DNA from 3 places in the Arthrobacter sp. P1_B9 genome. Region 1 is predicted to be linked to each of the others. Evidence: riboswitches for the same ligand, from Rfam matches in the RefSeq annotation. Region 1 holds a riboswitch; each other region holds the start of a gene.

Evidence for each region. Region 1 has a riboswitch for cyclic di-AMP ahead of AC1D1A_RS18035 (NlpC/P60 family protein). Riboswitches for the same ligand answer to the same signal wherever they lie in the genome.
Region 2: it holds a riboswitch for cyclic di-AMP, as region 1 does, so the genes downstream of both, AC1D1A_RS09190 (aggregation-promoting factor C-terminal-like domain-containing protein) here and AC1D1A_RS18035 (NlpC/P60 family protein) in region 1, are expected to answer to the same signal.
Region 3: it holds a riboswitch for cyclic di-AMP, as region 1 does, so the genes downstream of both, AC1D1A_RS10290 (hypothetical protein) here and AC1D1A_RS18035 (NlpC/P60 family protein) in region 1, are expected to answer to the same signal.

The regions. Positions count from the first base shown of each region.
Region 1 is NZ_JBFUAA010000015.1:135,289-140,302, reverse strand. Features, by position in the region: gene AC1D1A_RS18045 (iron-dependent transcriptional repressor DtxR) at 72-767, shown strand; cyclic di-AMP (ydaO/yuaA leader) riboswitch at 918-1,131, shown strand; gene AC1D1A_RS18040 (M23 family metallopeptidase) at 1,136-1,957, shown strand; cyclic di-AMP (ydaO/yuaA leader) riboswitch at 2,094-2,263, shown strand; gene AC1D1A_RS18035 (NlpC/P60 family protein) at 2,559-3,317, shown strand; gene AC1D1A_RS18030 (HNH endonuclease) at 3,537-4,037, shown strand; gene mobA (molybdenum cofactor guanylyltransferase) at 4,132-4,803, shown strand; gene AC1D1A_RS18020 (DUF6457 domain-containing protein) at 4,825-5,014, shown strand, end outside.
Region 2 is NZ_JBFUAA010000005.1:88,321-93,334, forward strand. Features, by position in the region: gene AC1D1A_RS09180 (response regulator transcription factor) at 1-359, shown strand, start outside; gene AC1D1A_RS09185 (sensor histidine kinase) at 381-1,991, shown strand; cyclic di-AMP (ydaO/yuaA leader) riboswitch at 2,175-2,334, shown strand; gene AC1D1A_RS09190 (aggregation-promoting factor C-terminal-like domain-containing protein) at 2,334-3,173, shown strand; gene AC1D1A_RS09195 (bifunctional glycosyltransferase family 2/GtrA family protein) at 3,334-4,767, shown strand; gene AC1D1A_RS09200 (glycosyltransferase family 39 protein) at 4,768-5,014, shown strand, end outside.
Region 3 is NZ_JBFUAA010000006.1:37,416-42,429, forward strand. Features, by position in the region: gene AC1D1A_RS10270 (hypothetical protein) at 1-1, opposite strand, end outside; gene AC1D1A_RS10275 (DNA alkylation repair protein) at 127-831, shown strand; gene AC1D1A_RS10280 (cation:proton antiporter) at 890-2,095, opposite strand; gene AC1D1A_RS10285 (hypothetical protein) at 2,092-2,340, opposite strand; cyclic di-AMP (ydaO/yuaA leader) riboswitch at 2,542-2,744, shown strand; gene AC1D1A_RS10290 (hypothetical protein) at 2,752-3,438, shown strand; gene AC1D1A_RS10295 (sensor histidine kinase) at 3,584-4,591, opposite strand; gene AC1D1A_RS10300 (response regulator transcription factor) at 4,584-5,014, opposite strand, start outside.

The sequences.
Region 1 (5,014 bases):
GCATCCTGCATGCAGCCCGCACGCGGTACGGTGGGAATGACGCTAGGACTGCGCTCGAGGAGCTGAGCTGAATGACGGATCTGATCGATACCACGGAGATGTATCTTCGGACCATTCTGGAACTTGAAGAAGAAAACATCGTTGCCCTCCGCGCCCGCATCGCCGAACGGCTCCGCCACTCCGGCCCCACTGTGTCCCAGACGATCGGCCGGATGGAGCGCGACGGGCTGGTGGTTGTTTCCGGCGACCGGCACCTTGAATTGACGGAAACCGGACGGAAACGTGCAATCGGTGTCATGCGCAAGCACCGTCTGGCCGAACGCCTCCTCGCGGACGTGATCGGGCTCGACTGGGCCTACGTCCACGAGGAAGCGTGCCGCTGGGAACATGTCATGAGCGAACGCGTCGAGCGAAGAATCTTCGAGATGCTCAACCACCCGACAGTCTCGCCCTACGGAAACCCTATTCCGGGGCTTGCGGATCTTGGCGGCGTTCCCAATGGCGCCCCCGTGGACAGGCCTGTGAACCTGCTGGAGGCCATGGCCGGCTACGGGGTAACTTCCCGGGTTACGGTCAACCGACTCGCGGAGCCGATCCAGGTGGAGCCGGAGCTTCTGGCCCAGCTCGACGAGGGCGGAATCAGGCCTGGCGCGCTTGTCTCGCTGGAGCGGGTGGGGGAGTACATCTCGGTCCGCGTCCCCGATATCGAAGGTGCCCTGGAACTGCCGCCCGAGGTTGCCGCGCACGTCTTTGTAACAGTCGCCTGACCAGCCACTACGCGCCGGTCATGGGACGACCCATGAGTTGTCCACAATTGCGGTTACGGATTTATTACCGGGCGGCTTAATCGCCTATAGTTAGTGCCCAGTACCGATACCAAAGCGTTACCTGATCCGAAGCCGAGCCCTGCCAGCGGATCAGTCGCAGAACTACCTCCTGGCAGGGGCGGGGGAACCACTTTCGGCTGCTACTTCGGCAGCCTTGGGGTGAAGTCCGTCAGCGGCAAGCAGCTTCCACCGAAGGATCCCCTGGGATGCATCTGTGCGTGGCTGCTTGCAACGGCGGACCGGGTCTTTGATCTCTCTGACCCGAATCCGACAGCTAACTTCGCAGGCCATCCAGAGAGGAACCGTTCTTGACCACCCAGACCTCCAGGGGCCGTCGCCGCGCGACCGGTCCCGCACCGGAGCCGCGTCCCGTCGTCGCACACACGGCCGAACGCCCGCGGGACGTGCACCGGGATGAACGCCGTCGCCGTCGCAGTCCGTTCCGCCAGGTCACGGACTTTGCCGCGGCCAGCGGGGTCGGGCAGAAGGCCGGGATCGCCCTGGCCGCAACTGGTCTGGTTCTGACCGTGACGGTCCCCGTCACGAGCCCGGTGATGGCTTCGAATCCGGGCGGGTCCGGCGCGCTCTCCGCTGCCGTGCAGCCGGATGTCACCGCTGCCGCCGCCGCCAAAGTCGACTTCAACCGCACGGCCGTCACCACGAAGGGCGATCCGGACGGGAAACTCAAGCAGCTGCTGAGCGCCCAGTCTGTGGGCACCATCACCCGCGCGGCATCGGCCGGCACCCTGGGTGCGCCGCTCGACCAGCTGGTCACGGCCTCGCCCTTCGGCTACCGTGTCAGCCCCATTACCGGGGGCGCGGGGGAGTTCCACCGCGGCCAGGATTTCGCCGCCCAGTGCGGCACGGCGGTCCACGCGGCCGCCAGCGGCACCGTGACCTTCAACGGCTGGCATCCCTTCGGCGGGGGGAACCGCGTGGTCATCGATCACGGCAACGGCCTGGAGACCACGTACAACCACCTGTCCTCGGCCTCGGTCAAGGTCGGCCAGAAGGTTTCCCGCGGTGACGTCGTCGCCATGAGCGGAACCACCGGCGCCTCCACGGGCTGCCACCTCCACTTTGAAGTGATGGTCAACGGCGATGTCGTTGACCCGCTCGGCTGGCTCTAAAAAGACGATGGGCTGCTCTCAACTTCCTGTGACACGCCGTGATCTGAATGTGACATTGGATCCGGACTGCTGTAGGGTTTGAAGCACGCCAACTTTTCCGAAGTTGGCGCTCTTGAGTGGATTGCCTAGCTCTGCCACCGCTCAAGGTCCGTTCGCATTACATCGTCTGGCAGGGGCGGGGGAACCAATTTTGGCCTTCGAAAGAAGGCCTTGGGGTTAAGTCGCAAAGCTTCCCAGGAAGCAGCGCGGCCGGGTGACTCCCATCCGAATCCGACAGCTCACCTCGTAGGCATTGGGAGAGGCTACTTTCGTGTCTTCACGCCACAATTCTGCGCGCATGCGCACCGGCGAGGCTCTGTCGAGCCCGCTGGAATCCACATCACGTGCCGCCCTTGCCGGCGCCCGGATTGGATCACGTTCCGCAGGCTCAATCTCTAGCGAGCCCGGACAGCATGCAGTTTCCGCTTTTGGCGCGTCTTCGCAGTACACCCTTCGCTAAGTAACCCATTTCGGGGCGATCCGGCGTACCCCCAAGATGCCGGAGCGTCCTCAGTCCGCGCCCGAAAGCGCGCGGTCCAAGGATCACGAAAGAGAGAACTTAATGACTACTCGTGCAAACGTTGCACGGCACCGCGCCGAGGTCACCAAGACCAACTCGCTGGCTGTTATTGCTAAGGCTGTCGGCGACAACGCCGGCGGCGTGGGCCGTCAGGCTGCGGTCATCGCCGCAGCTTCCGGTCTGGTCCTGACCAGCGGAATCGCAGCCAACGCTGCTGAAACCAATGTTCAGCGCGAATCCACCTCCGCTTCGGCCCTGGAAGTCCAGTCCGCAGCTCCGGCCACCATCTCGGCCGCTTCCACCATCGCGATCTCCTACGAGAAGCCCGCCGTGACCACCACGCCGGCTCCCGTTGTCGAGGCTCCCAAGCCCGTTGTCAAGGTCCAGGACGCCACGGCCACCCGCGCCGGCGGCACCGAGCTTGGCGTCAGCGGCGGCGTCGCTGCCCAGGCCCCCGCTGGCATCGGAAGCGGCGCAGGCGCGACCATCGCCGCCGCTGCCTACGCACAGATCGGCGTGGCGCAGGACTGCACCGCCCTCGCCACCAACGCCCTGGCCGCGGCAGGCATCCACTACCACGGCTGGCCGGCAGGTTACCTGTCCCTGGGCCGCACCGTGAGCGCCGCCGAGGCACGCCCGGGCGACCTCGCTTACTACCAGAACGGCGGCGTGGGCATGGCTCACATCGCGGTCTACGTCGGCAACGGCATGGCAGTGCACGGCGGCTGGAACGGCGGCACCACCGCGCTGTACAGCGTCAACGTCGGCTCCGGCCCGGTCTTCATCCGCGTCGGCGCCTAAGCACGAACCCCAGCATTCCGAAAGACCCCCGCCTGCAGGCGGGGGTCTTTTGCGTTGCCGTGCAGTGAACTTTCCGCGCCCGGGACCGCACCGGTGAAAAAATATTCGGTGATCCGGCACTTGAGTGTTTACTCTTGTGTTGTCGATCCATAGCCCGACCATGCAGAGGGCAGCCGGCCCTCGTGCCGCTGGCGGGTGCGGCCGTGAAGAGGTATGCGGATGCGCACTCTCGTTCTGAATGCTGGATATGAACCGCTGGCGGTCATCACCTTCCGCCGGGCGCTCGTCCTTGTCCTGACCGGAAAGGCCAGCGTGGTGGCCGAAGGGGACGACCCCGTGGTCGGCCCCCAGGACATTTTGGGCCGCCCGTCCGTGATCCTGCTGAACCGCTACATCCGGCCCAGGTACAACACGATGACTGCGGTGAGCCGCCGCGGCGTGCTGCGCCGGGATGCCCACCGCTGCGCGTACTGCGGCAAGGCTGCCCACACCATCGACCACATCCAGCCCAAATCGCGGGGCGGGGCCGACTCCTGGGAGAATCTGGTGGCGGCGTGCCTGCGGTGCAACAACGCCAAGAGCGACCATACGCCGGCGGAGATGGGCTGGAAGATCGGTTTTGTTCCGGGCCCGCCAAAGGGTGCCATCTGGCAGATCAAGGAACTCGAGAAGCCGACGCCGGCCTGGGATCCGTTCCTGCTGCCTGAATCGGCTGCCTGATCTGCCCCCTTGCTGATTGATCAGCCGGTGAAGACGCTGCCGGCGCACGTGACGGCTTGTTCGGTGGCCGCTGGCGCCGCGCTAGGCTGAAACGATGGAGTTCGATGCCATCATTCTCGCCGGGGGGCGGTCCTCACGCCTCGGCGGCGTGCCCAAATCCGGGCTGGTCTACGACGGCGCCACCCTCCTGGAGCGGTCACTGCGGGCCGCCGGCGCGGCGGGGCGCACCGTCGTCGTGGGCCCCGACCCCGGGGGCCTGCCCGGCGGCGTCCTGACCTGCCGGGAAGAGCCGCCCTTCGCGGGTCCGGCCGCAGCCATCGCGGCGGGGCTGGCCGCCCTGGCCGCCGATCACGCGAGCCGGCACGCAGTAGCCGCGCCCTATACCCTCGTCCTGGCGTGTGACATGCCCCGGTCGGAAGGCGCGGTCCATGCCCTGGCCGAGGCGCTGGCCGCGTCCGGTGCAGGCACGCCGGAAAGGGACGCGGCCGACGGCGTCATGGCCGTCTCGGCCGACGGCCGGAAACAGCCGCTCGCGGGCTTTTATGGCACGGCCGTGCTACATCGTTCTGTCGCGGACGCCGCGTCCCGGGACCGGTTGGAAAACGCGTCGGTGTTCGCCCTTCTTGCTAGGCTGGACGTGCGGGAAGTTCGCGTTCCCCCGGGTTCCACGGATGACGTCGACACCTGGGATGACGCGTCCGCACTGGGGGTATCCGGCAGGATTCCCGACGGCGGTCCGGGCTCCGGCCCGGCTCTGCACAGCTGAACTCGACCATGGAGGCAAACGGTGAAAAGCCAGGACGAAACACTGGAAGACTGGTGCCGTGCCCTGCTCCAGGCCCTGGAGCTGGACGACGTTGAGATTGACGTGAATGAGGTCCTCGCCCTGGCCGGCGTGGCCGCCCATTCCGTGGTGCGCCCGGCGGCACCGCTGACCACATTCATTGCCGGCTTTGCGGCCGGCCTGGCCTCAGGCT
Region 2 (5,014 bases), on a different contig from region 1:
AGGTGCTGCTGCGCCTGCACCGGCTGGTCCAGCGCTCCGGAGTGGCTGCCATGGACACCGCCGAACTCGTGGTGGGAGACCTCGTGCTCAACGTCGACACCCGCGAAGTCACCCGGGCCGGTGAGGAAATGCACCTGACCGCCACGCAGTTCGAGCTGCTGCGCTACCTCATGGAAAACCCGAAGCGGGTCATCAGCAAGGCCCAGATCCTGGACCGTGTCTGGGACTACGATTTCGGCGGCCAGGCGAACATCGTGGAACTGTACATTTCCTACCTTCGCAAGAAGGTCGACGCCAACCACGCTCCGATGATCCACACGGTGCGCGGAGCCGGGTACGTCCTGAAACCGGCGGACTGATCCGTGCCCTCACTTTCCGGCATGACCCGCGTCCCCGGACGCGACTGGCGCAACCCGTCGACGTGGCATTTGCGCACCCGGCTGGTCCTGGTCGCCATGGCGCTGCTCGTGGCCATCTGCGGCGCTGTGGGCTTGTTCAGCTACGCCTCCATGGACCTCTTCCTCACCCGGCAGCTCGACACCCAGCTGGACCAGGCCTCGCACCGTTCGAGCGAGTTCGGCCGGCCCTCCTCCGACGATTCGGGCAGGCGCCCCGACCCCCTCGAAGCCCGGGGACAGGGCGTCGGGACGCTTAACGCACGGATAGTGGACGGCGAAGTCAGCAGGGCCGGGTTCCTGGCCGGGGACGGCGCGGTCAAGAGCCTCTCCCCCGCCGACAACAAGGTTCTCCTGGCCCTCACCCCGAGCGGCGTGTCCGTGGACCGCAGCCTTTCGGCCGGCGCCTACCGGCTCACGGCGGCGCGAACACCGTACGGTGACGTGATTGTGACCGGACTCCCGCTGGCAGAAAAACAAAGCACCCTGGCCTCCCTGGTCTGGACCATGGTGGTGGTGTCCGCAGGCGGGCTCGTGCTGATCGGGCTCGCCGGCACGGCCCTGATCCGGCGGACCATGAAGCCGCTGGAACAGCTCTCCGAGGTTGCCACTAAGGTCTCCCGTCTCCCGCTGGACGCCGGCGAGGTGGCGCTCGGGGTCCGCGTCCCGACGTCGGCGGCCCATCCCGGAACGGAAGTGGGCAGCGTGGGCTACGCGCTGAACAAGATGCTGGACAACGTCTCCAACGCTCTCGAGGCGCGGCAGGAGAGCGAGATGAAGGTCCGGCAGTTCGTCGCCGACGCCTCGCACGAACTCCGCACCCCGCTGACGGCCATCCGCGGCTACACGGAGCTGATGCGGATGACCGAGCATTTCACCCCCGACGGCGAGAGGTCCCTCGCCCGTGTGCAAAGCCAGTCCGAGCGGATGACCACGCTCGTGGAGGACCTGCTGCTGCTGGCGCGCCTGGACGAGGGACAGCCGCTCAAAATCTCCGACGTCGACCTCACCCAACTGGCCATCGAGACGGTCAGCGATGAGAAAGTCATGGCCCCGGACCGCATCTGGCAGCTGGAACTTCCGGACGAGCCCGTGGTGGTGCGCGGTGATGCGACCCAGCTTCACCAGGTCCTCGCCAACCTGCTGTCCAATGCGCGCAAGCACACGGAACCCGGGACCAAGGTGGTCACGGGCGTCATGCGCTCGGCTGACGGCAGTGCCGTGGTCACCGTGACAGACAATGGCAGCGGCATCGCCCCGGAATTTATCGGCCGGGTCTTCGCCCGCTTCACCCGGGCCGACGCCTCGCGCACCAATCCGGCGTCGAACCCCGCAGCCGTCCCCGCCGATTCTGCCGTCGCGACGGCCAGGGTCGGGTCCGGGGCCGCCGCACGCTCGTCCTCCGGCGCCGTTTCCGGCAGCCGCGGAGGTCACGGCACGGCGACCGCCGCGCCGACGTCCGAGGGCACCAGCGGGTTGGGCCTGTCCATTGTCCAGTCGATCGTGGAGGCCCACGGAGGAACAGTCGAGGTCACGTCCCGGCCGGGCCGCACGGAGTTCGCCGTGCGGCTGCCCGCCTCGCCGCCGCCGGCGTAACCGGAACGGCCGCCGCCGGCGCAAACGACCCGGACGGTCGACCGGTGAGCCCGGCGCAACCCGACACCCCGGCACTGTGACTCCTGTTACCAAAATGTGACTTAAGCGGCCGGGTCCTGTAGCGTCGTTAGCGTGCGCCGCCATCGGTGCCGCATATCCGGACGGACGCCAAACTCTGCCGCTTCCCGGATTCCGCTGGACCAGGCAGAGGCGGGGGACCCAGAGTTCCCGGGCAATCTGCTTTCATGCGCCCTCGGGGTGAAGCCGACACGTGATGTTCCGTGCGGCCGGATGACCTCATCCGAACCCGACAGCTAACTCCGCCGGCGTTGAGAGGCCACCATGACTGAATTCCAGGTACAAACACGCCCTGACGGCGGTTCGCATTCCCGCTCAGTTGGCGCCGCCAAGTCGCGCCACCGCGCCGAACCGGTCAAGCAGGCATCCGCCCTGTCGCGGTTCGCCGCCGGGCTCGGTGTAACCGGCCGCCGTGCCGCCGTCGTCACCGCCGCGTGCGCGCTGCTGCTGGGTGGCGGCGCCGCCAGCCAGGCGGCAGAGCCGGGCGCCCACACGGCGAATGTTGCGAGCCAGACGGCCACGATCGCCGACCCGCTGGCCAAGCTCAACTTCGAGCGGGTCCAGGTGGCTGGGCCGACCGCTGCCACGGAAAAGAACGTGGCTCCCCAGATCTCGGAGGTTAAGGCAGCCGAAGCGCTGATCCACGCGCCCGCTGCTGCCGCACCGGCAGCCGCGGCAGCACCTGCTCCGGCACCCGCGGCAGCCCCCGCACCTGCTCCGGCTCCCGCGGCAGCCCCCGCTCCGGCACCGGCAGCCGCTCCGGCACCGGCACCGGCAGCCGCGCCGGTCGCAGTCGACGACCCCGCCGGCGCGCAGGCCTACGCCGCGTCCCAGCTGGGAAGCTATGGCTGGGCACCCGGCCAGATGCAGTGCCTGCACAAGCTGTGGACCAAGGAATCCGACTGGAAGACCACCGCCACGAACGCCAGCAGCGGCGCCTACGGCGTGGTCCAGTCCCTGCCCGCCTCGAAGATGGCGAGCGCCGGCGCCGATTACATGACCAACTACCGGACCCAGATCAACTGGGGCCTGAACTACGTCAAGTCGCGCTACGGTTCCCCCTGCGGTGCCCTGAACTTCCACTACGCACACAACTGGTACTAAACCGGCACTAGCCGCCCCCGCCCTGGAGGCCCCGGATCCGCATGGATCCGGGGCCTCTTTGCGTCTCCACGGCCGGACCGGCCCCGGCGGCCCGGACTTCCACAGCCCCCGCACAGCTTGACCCTAAAGCCCTCATATGGGCCGCCGGGAAAGTTGAGCCATGACATTCACAGACCAGGCCACAGGAACCCTGCCCCGCTCCACGGCGACGCCGGCCGGCCCGGCGGCCCCCGGGGCACCCTCGGGGCTTGCGCTGGCCGACGCACCCGTCCCGGGCCCGATCGCTGGGGCCCTGACCGGCCCCGGCGGCCGGCGCACGGCCATTGATACGCGCGCCAGCACGCCCCTGCTGGACGTCACCATCCCGGTCTTTAACGAGGAACGGGACCTCGAGGCCTGCCTGCGCCGGCTCCACGCGTACCTGCTCGGCGCCTTCCCGCATTCCTTCCGGATCACCGTGGCGGACAACGCCAGCACCGACGGAACGCTCAAGGCCGCGGAACGGGTAGCCCGCGAGCTGCGCGAAGTGACGGTGGTCCATATGGCAGAAAAGGGCCGCGGAAACGCACTCCGCAAGGTGTGGCTGGCCTCGCCGTCGCCGGTCCTGGCGTACATGGATGTGGATCTTTCCACTGATCTGGCGGCCCTCGGCCCGCTCCTTGCCCCGCTCATTTCCGGGCACTCCGACCTGGCGATCGGGACACGGCTGACCCGCAACTCCCGCGTGGTCCGCGGACCCAAACGGGAATTCATCTCGCGCAGCTACAACTTCCTGCTCCAGGCCCTCATGGGCGCCCACTTCAGTGACGCGCAGTGCGGCTTCAAGGCGATCCGGGCGGACGTGGCCCGGCAACTGCTTCCCCACACGCTGGACAACGCCTGGTTCTTCGACACCGAGCTGCTGGTCCTGGCAGAAAAGTGCGGCCTGCGCGTCCACGAAGTCCCGGTGGACTGGACCGACGACCCGGATTCCAGCGTGGACATCGTCCAGACGGCCCTCGCGGACTTGCGCGGCATGGCACGGTTGAGCCGGGACCTGGTCTCGGGCAGGATCCCGGTTCCCGACCTGCGCGCGGCCCTGGCCCGCGGACCGCTGCCGGCCGCCTCGCGGGCACAGGAACAAAGCCCCGGCGGAAGCCTCTTCGGACAGCTCGTCCGCTTCGGCAGCATCGGGGTGGCCTCCACCCTGGCCTACCTGGCGATTTTCCTGCTCTGCCGCGGGTTCATGGACCCGCAGCTGGCAAACTTCCTCGCGTTGCTCACCACCGCCGTGGCCAACACTGCGGCCAACCGGCGCTTCACGTTCGGCATCCAGGGCGGCAGCCAGGCGGCTCGCCACCATTTTGAGGGGCTGCTGGTCTTCGGCATCGGGCTGGCCCTGACCTCGGGCGCACTCGCCCTCGTTCACGCCGCGTCGGGAGCGGCCCCGGACCGCTGGCTTGAACTGCTCACGGTCACCGCCGCCAACCTGGCCGCCACGGCCGTGAAGTTCCTGCTCTTCCGGTTGGTGGTTTTCCGCCACAGGCCCGCCGCTGCCGTTCCGGCGCCCGGCGCCCCCGATCCTTCCCTCTCCCGCACAGAAAAGGCCAAGTAAATGACGGCAACCATTAGCCCCACCGCCGGAGCCCAGGGCGGTTCCCCGGCCGGCAGGCCGCCGGCCGCCGAGGAACAGCCACACCCGGTTCCCGGAGACGGCGGGACGGCGCCCCATCTGCCCGCGTCCCCGGCGCCGGCCACCCAAGGCCGCCGGGACCGGCTGCTGTTCGGACCGCAGCCCCGCTGGGTGCGGCCCTCGGCAGCGCTGCTCCTGGTGGTCTCCGCGGCGTTGTACCTGTGGAATC
Region 3 (5,014 bases), on a different contig from region 1:
TGGTTGCGTAAACCGCTTTCGATCGGAGGCTTGCCAGTTCAGTCTAGGCAGATGGTCCGGGTCCACCGCCCAGGACAGCTTGGCACCGCGTTTCCGCCGCGAGCCGCGAGGGGAAAGAATGGACAGGTGAGTGATGCCGGCGAATTCATCGACCTCTCGCTGCAGCGCGAAGCTTCCTGGCGCCGCGCTGAACAGCTTCAGGCGCGGCTGGAAACGGAGCCGGCGGGCAGCGGCCTCCGGTTCTACGGCACGTCCGTGGGCGCCGTGCGCGGCACGGTCCGGGATGCCGGCCGCCGCTATCCCGGGCTGTCCCGCGATGAGGTCACTGCGCTGAGTTCCGAACTGTGGGGCTCCGGGCTCGGAGGCTCCGGCCGGGGGGCCGCGCCGGTTTTCGAGCGCCGGCTGGCCGCCGTGGTCCTGCTGCAGGCCAACGTGAAGCTCCTGACCAACTCCGACCTCACCCGGCTGGAGGGCTTCATCCGGCAGGCGCGGGTGCGGGACCTTGTGGATCCGCTCGCCGTCGACGTCGTCGGGCCCCTGGTGGACGGACTCGATGTTCTGGCCAGGGTGCGGGCCGACAGCGTGCTGGACCGGTGGGTGCGCGAGCCCGACGCCTGGCTGCGCCGGGCCGCGCTTCTCTCGCCGTTGCTGGCGCTGCGCGCGGGCGCGGGGGACTGGGACAGGTTCCTCCGGCACGCCAACGCGGTGCTCGGCGAGCCGGGCGGGACGTTCGACGCCGACGGCACAGCTGTCCGGGATGCCGTCTCCCGGGTCCTGGCAGAGATGGCAAAGTGGAGGCCGGAGCTGCAATTCACGTCCATTGGAGAATGACCCTCCGAAATTTCGCCGCCGGCTCGGCTTTGGCCCAGGCATTTAGACATCCGGACTGTCAGGCCTTCGGACCCCCCGGATCGCCCTGCCCAACGGCGCTGCCGGAATTTCCGGACTTGCCGCCGGCATTTGCCGGGACCGCGAAAGTCCTCGCCGCCCGTGACCCGGCGACGGCGCCCGCGGCTATGGTGACCAGCGCTCCCACCAGCAGGGCCGCGGCCTCGCCTGGGAGCAGGACCTGAAGCTGCGTGCCGATGCTCGCCGCAGCCACCGGTACGCCAAGCTGGGCCGCCGACAACACCCCCAGCGACAGCGGGAGTCCCAGGAAAGCCAGGTCGGCGTGGGCCAGCAGGGCCCCGGCCCCCAGCAACAGGCCGAGGGCCATCATGTCCGGGTGCCCGGCCAGGTCCCTTAGCGTCAGCGATGCACCCAGCCACACGAAGAAGAGCGGACCCAGGAAGCCGTCGCTGAGCGCGAACAGTTGCCGGGCCAGCCGCCGCGGTTCGCCGACCGCAGCCATCACCAGGCCGAAAGAAAAGCCTGCCATCATCACAGACACATTGCTCCACGTCGCGACACCGGCCAGGGTGAAGAGCACGGCCAGCTGGATCCGTAGCTCCAGGGCAAACTTGCGGCTTTCCGAGAGCCGGTGCACGCGCCGACGGATTCCCTGGCGCTCCAGCCAGCGCAAGCCGACAAAGAGCACTACCGCGCACCCGGTCACCGCGAGGACACCCAGCGCCGCCTGGACTGCGTGGGGCGGATCCACCAGGAGCGGCAACGCCACAATGCAGGCTGTGTCGGCTATTGCCACCTGCGCTGTCATAGCGACGACATCTGGCCCGCCGAGGCGCAGGGAATCGACGATTGGAAGCACCAGGGCGGCCGACGAGGAGGCCAGCAGCACGACGTAGAGGGGAGCATGTCCAGTCCCGAACAGCAGTCCGATGCCGGTTCCGATCACCACCGCTGCCGCTGCGGCCACCATCGCCCGGCGGGAGCCTTTGCCGAGGGCGCCACGGATGTGCGGATCCCGCACGGGAACGTGGGTGCCTGCCACGAACATCATCAGCGCAAACCCGATATTGGCCAGCAGGGTGAACGTCGGGTCCGCGGGGTCCACCAGGGCCAGGCCTGAGCGCCCGATCGCGATGCCGGCCAGCAGCTCACCCAGCATGACAGGCAAGTGCCAGCGCGCCGGCAGGGCCAGCAGGGGGCCAGCCAAGGCGATGACGGCGATCAGCGCCAGCGACAGGAAGGTCACGGTTCGCGGCGGCCGGCCGGCGCCGGGCCTGACCGCCGTTCCACCACCGCATAGGCCTTGCCGTCCAGGAAAGCCCAGTCGTTGACAACCATGTACCCGAGCGCGTCCACCCGGTCATTGAGGATGTGCTCGTCGAAACCCCCGTCGCGCGGTTCCGCGTCCCATGTGCTCACGTGGACGTCCCCGCCGTCGAGGATCAGCAGCTCGGTGTTGACGTCGAAATCCTCTTGGGGCTGAGTGCTCAACTGGCAGATGGCGACACAATGGCTGTTCATTTTCGGGCCTCCGCTTCCGGTGGTGCTGATGGCATCATCCTATGTTCGGAAACGGCGCCGCCCTATGGGCAAATTGCGGCCCGGCATCACGGCTCCGTTACCTGAATGTGACTTTCGGGTGCGGTTCGCGCTACGGTTGATGAGTGCCTGTTGTCTCCGATACGGGCGCTCCCCAGCCGATTGCCTAACTCTGCCGCGGCCCGGGGGTAACTCGCATCAACGTCCGGCAGAGACGGGGAAACCACTTTTGATCTGCTGATATGCAGGTCTTGGGGTGAAGCCGCACAGTGCCCGCAACGACGGGCCCGGGAGTGCGGCCGGGTGCCTCCCATCCGAATCCGACAGCTCACCTCGCAGGCATTGGGAGAGGCTACATTTTTCATGACTTCAGTCAATACTTTTGCGCGCCATGCCGCCGTCCTCGCCGCCGCATCCGGCCTGGTCCTGACCAGCGGAATGGCCGCCAACGCCGCCACCGCCCCCGTGCAGCGTGACTCTGCTCCGGCGTCGAACGTCGACGTCACCGGACAGGTCAGTGCCCCCGTCAGCGCCGATTCAAGCGTCAAGATCAGCTTCGAGCGCCCCGCAGTGGATTCTGTTGCCGCGCCGGTCATCGAACAGCCCGTCGCACCGGCTCCGGCTCCCGCTGCAGCCCCGGCGGCAGCGCCCAAGGCTCCGGCCAAGCCGGTCATCCAGGTGCAGGCCGCTCCGGCAGCAGCTCCGGCAGCAGCGCCGGCCGCGGCGCCCGCGGGCGGACGCAACGCCATCATGCTCTCGGCCGCCTACAGCCAGGTGGGCATCACCCAGGACTGCACCGCCATGGTGGAAAAGGCCCTTGGCGCCGCGGGTAAGCCCGTTGGCGACATCGGTCCCCGCGCGTTCCTTGGCCTTGGAACCGTTGTGGCGACGCCGCAGCCCGGTGACATGGTGGTCCAGTCCGGCCACGTCGGCATCTACGCCGGCAACGGCCAGGTGGTCAGTGGCGGCATGAACGGCAAGAACCAGACCATGGTCCACCCGCTGTCCTGGCTCACCGCGACCGGCGGCGTGACGTTCGTCCGCGCCTAAGCCGCACGGCCCCGACCCGGGGCCAGACAGTCCGGAAAGACCGGCGCTCGAGTTCCCTTGGGGGCAACTCGACCGCCGGTCTTTCCTGTCTCCGCATTCGGGAGTCCGGGATCCCGATGGCATATCTTTCCCCGGCGGATGGACCTCAGGGATTCCCGCTGCCCATGAGCGGAAGCGTCAACTTCATGACGGTTCCCTCGTCGCCCGTCGCGGCCACCTCGACGGTGCCCCCGGCCGCGACAGCAATCTCCCGGACCAGGGCCAGGCCGATGCCAAAGCTCCGCTGTCCCTGTGAGGTGCCGGTGCCGGCCGTCCGCACGAACCGGTCAAAGATCCGGGCCTGATCGACGCCGGTGATTCCGGTCCCGGAGTCCGCCACCGTGATCACGGCGCGCTTCTGCTCGATTGAGGTCGTGATGGACACGCGGCCGCCCGGAGGCGTGTGGGCCAGCGCGTTGTCCGCCAGGGCCAGCACGGCACGCCGCAGCGCATTCTTCTCGATCCGGGCCAGCGGCCGGGCATCGGCGGAGAATTCCAGACGCACCTGGCGCTGCTCTGCCACCTGCTGGAGGCTGCCGGCGACGCTGGCGGCAGCGTCGGCGAGGTCGGCAGGGGGCGCGGAACGGTCCGGGGCCTCCGCGGTTGCCGCGAGGAGCAGTTCGTTGACAATCCCTGTCAGCGTCGCGGCGTCCTCCCGGATCCGGGCCAGGTCGTGGCTTTGCCTGGAGCCGGGCACAGTGTTGCGCTGGGCCAGCTGGATCCTGGTGTCCAGGATGGTCAATGGCGTGCGCAATTCGTGGCTGGCGTCCTGGACAAAACGCCGCTCCCTTGCCAGGGCATCACTGAGGGGACGAATCGCGCTGCGCGCACTGAGCCACCCGACGATTCCGGCCAGCAGGATTCCCGCCACCCCGGCGATGATCATGGCTTCGAGGACGTCCTTGGAATCCAGGTAGGTGTAGGCCGTCCCGGCCGCCGCCGAGCCCGGCACTTCAGGATGGGCCAGTTGGTTCGTGAGGTATAGCGCCGTGGCGGCGAGCAGCCCGAGAACCATGACCGCGCACGCAGCACTGATCCGCACCGCGACCTTGAGGGAAGCCTTGCGCAGGATGGAGTGGTCCGGATTTCCGCCGGCCGGCCGGCCGTCACTCATGGGCTTCGCCGATCTGGTATCCGAGGCCGTGCACCGTGCGGATCACTGCTTTGGAGATCTTCCGGCGCAGGTGATGAACATAGGTATCGATCACGCCGGGCTGTTCCGAGGCGTGGAAGCACGCCGCGAGGAGCTCATCCCGGGTGAAGACGCGGTCCGGTTCCGCGGCCAGGGCAGCCAGCAGCTGGCCTTCCTTTGCGGTCAGTGACACCGTTTGCCCGTAGACGGAACGGACGGAGCGCTGCGTTGGATCCAGTTCCCAGTCCCCGATCGCCACCGGTGCCGGGGCCGGGGGAGTGAAAGTCCGCGTCAGTGCGCGCAGGCGTGCTGCCAGTTCGCCGGCGTCGAACGGCTTGGTCACGTAATCGTTGGCGCCGGCGTCCAGGCCCCTGACTTTTTCGTCGGCATCGCCCAGCGCGGTCA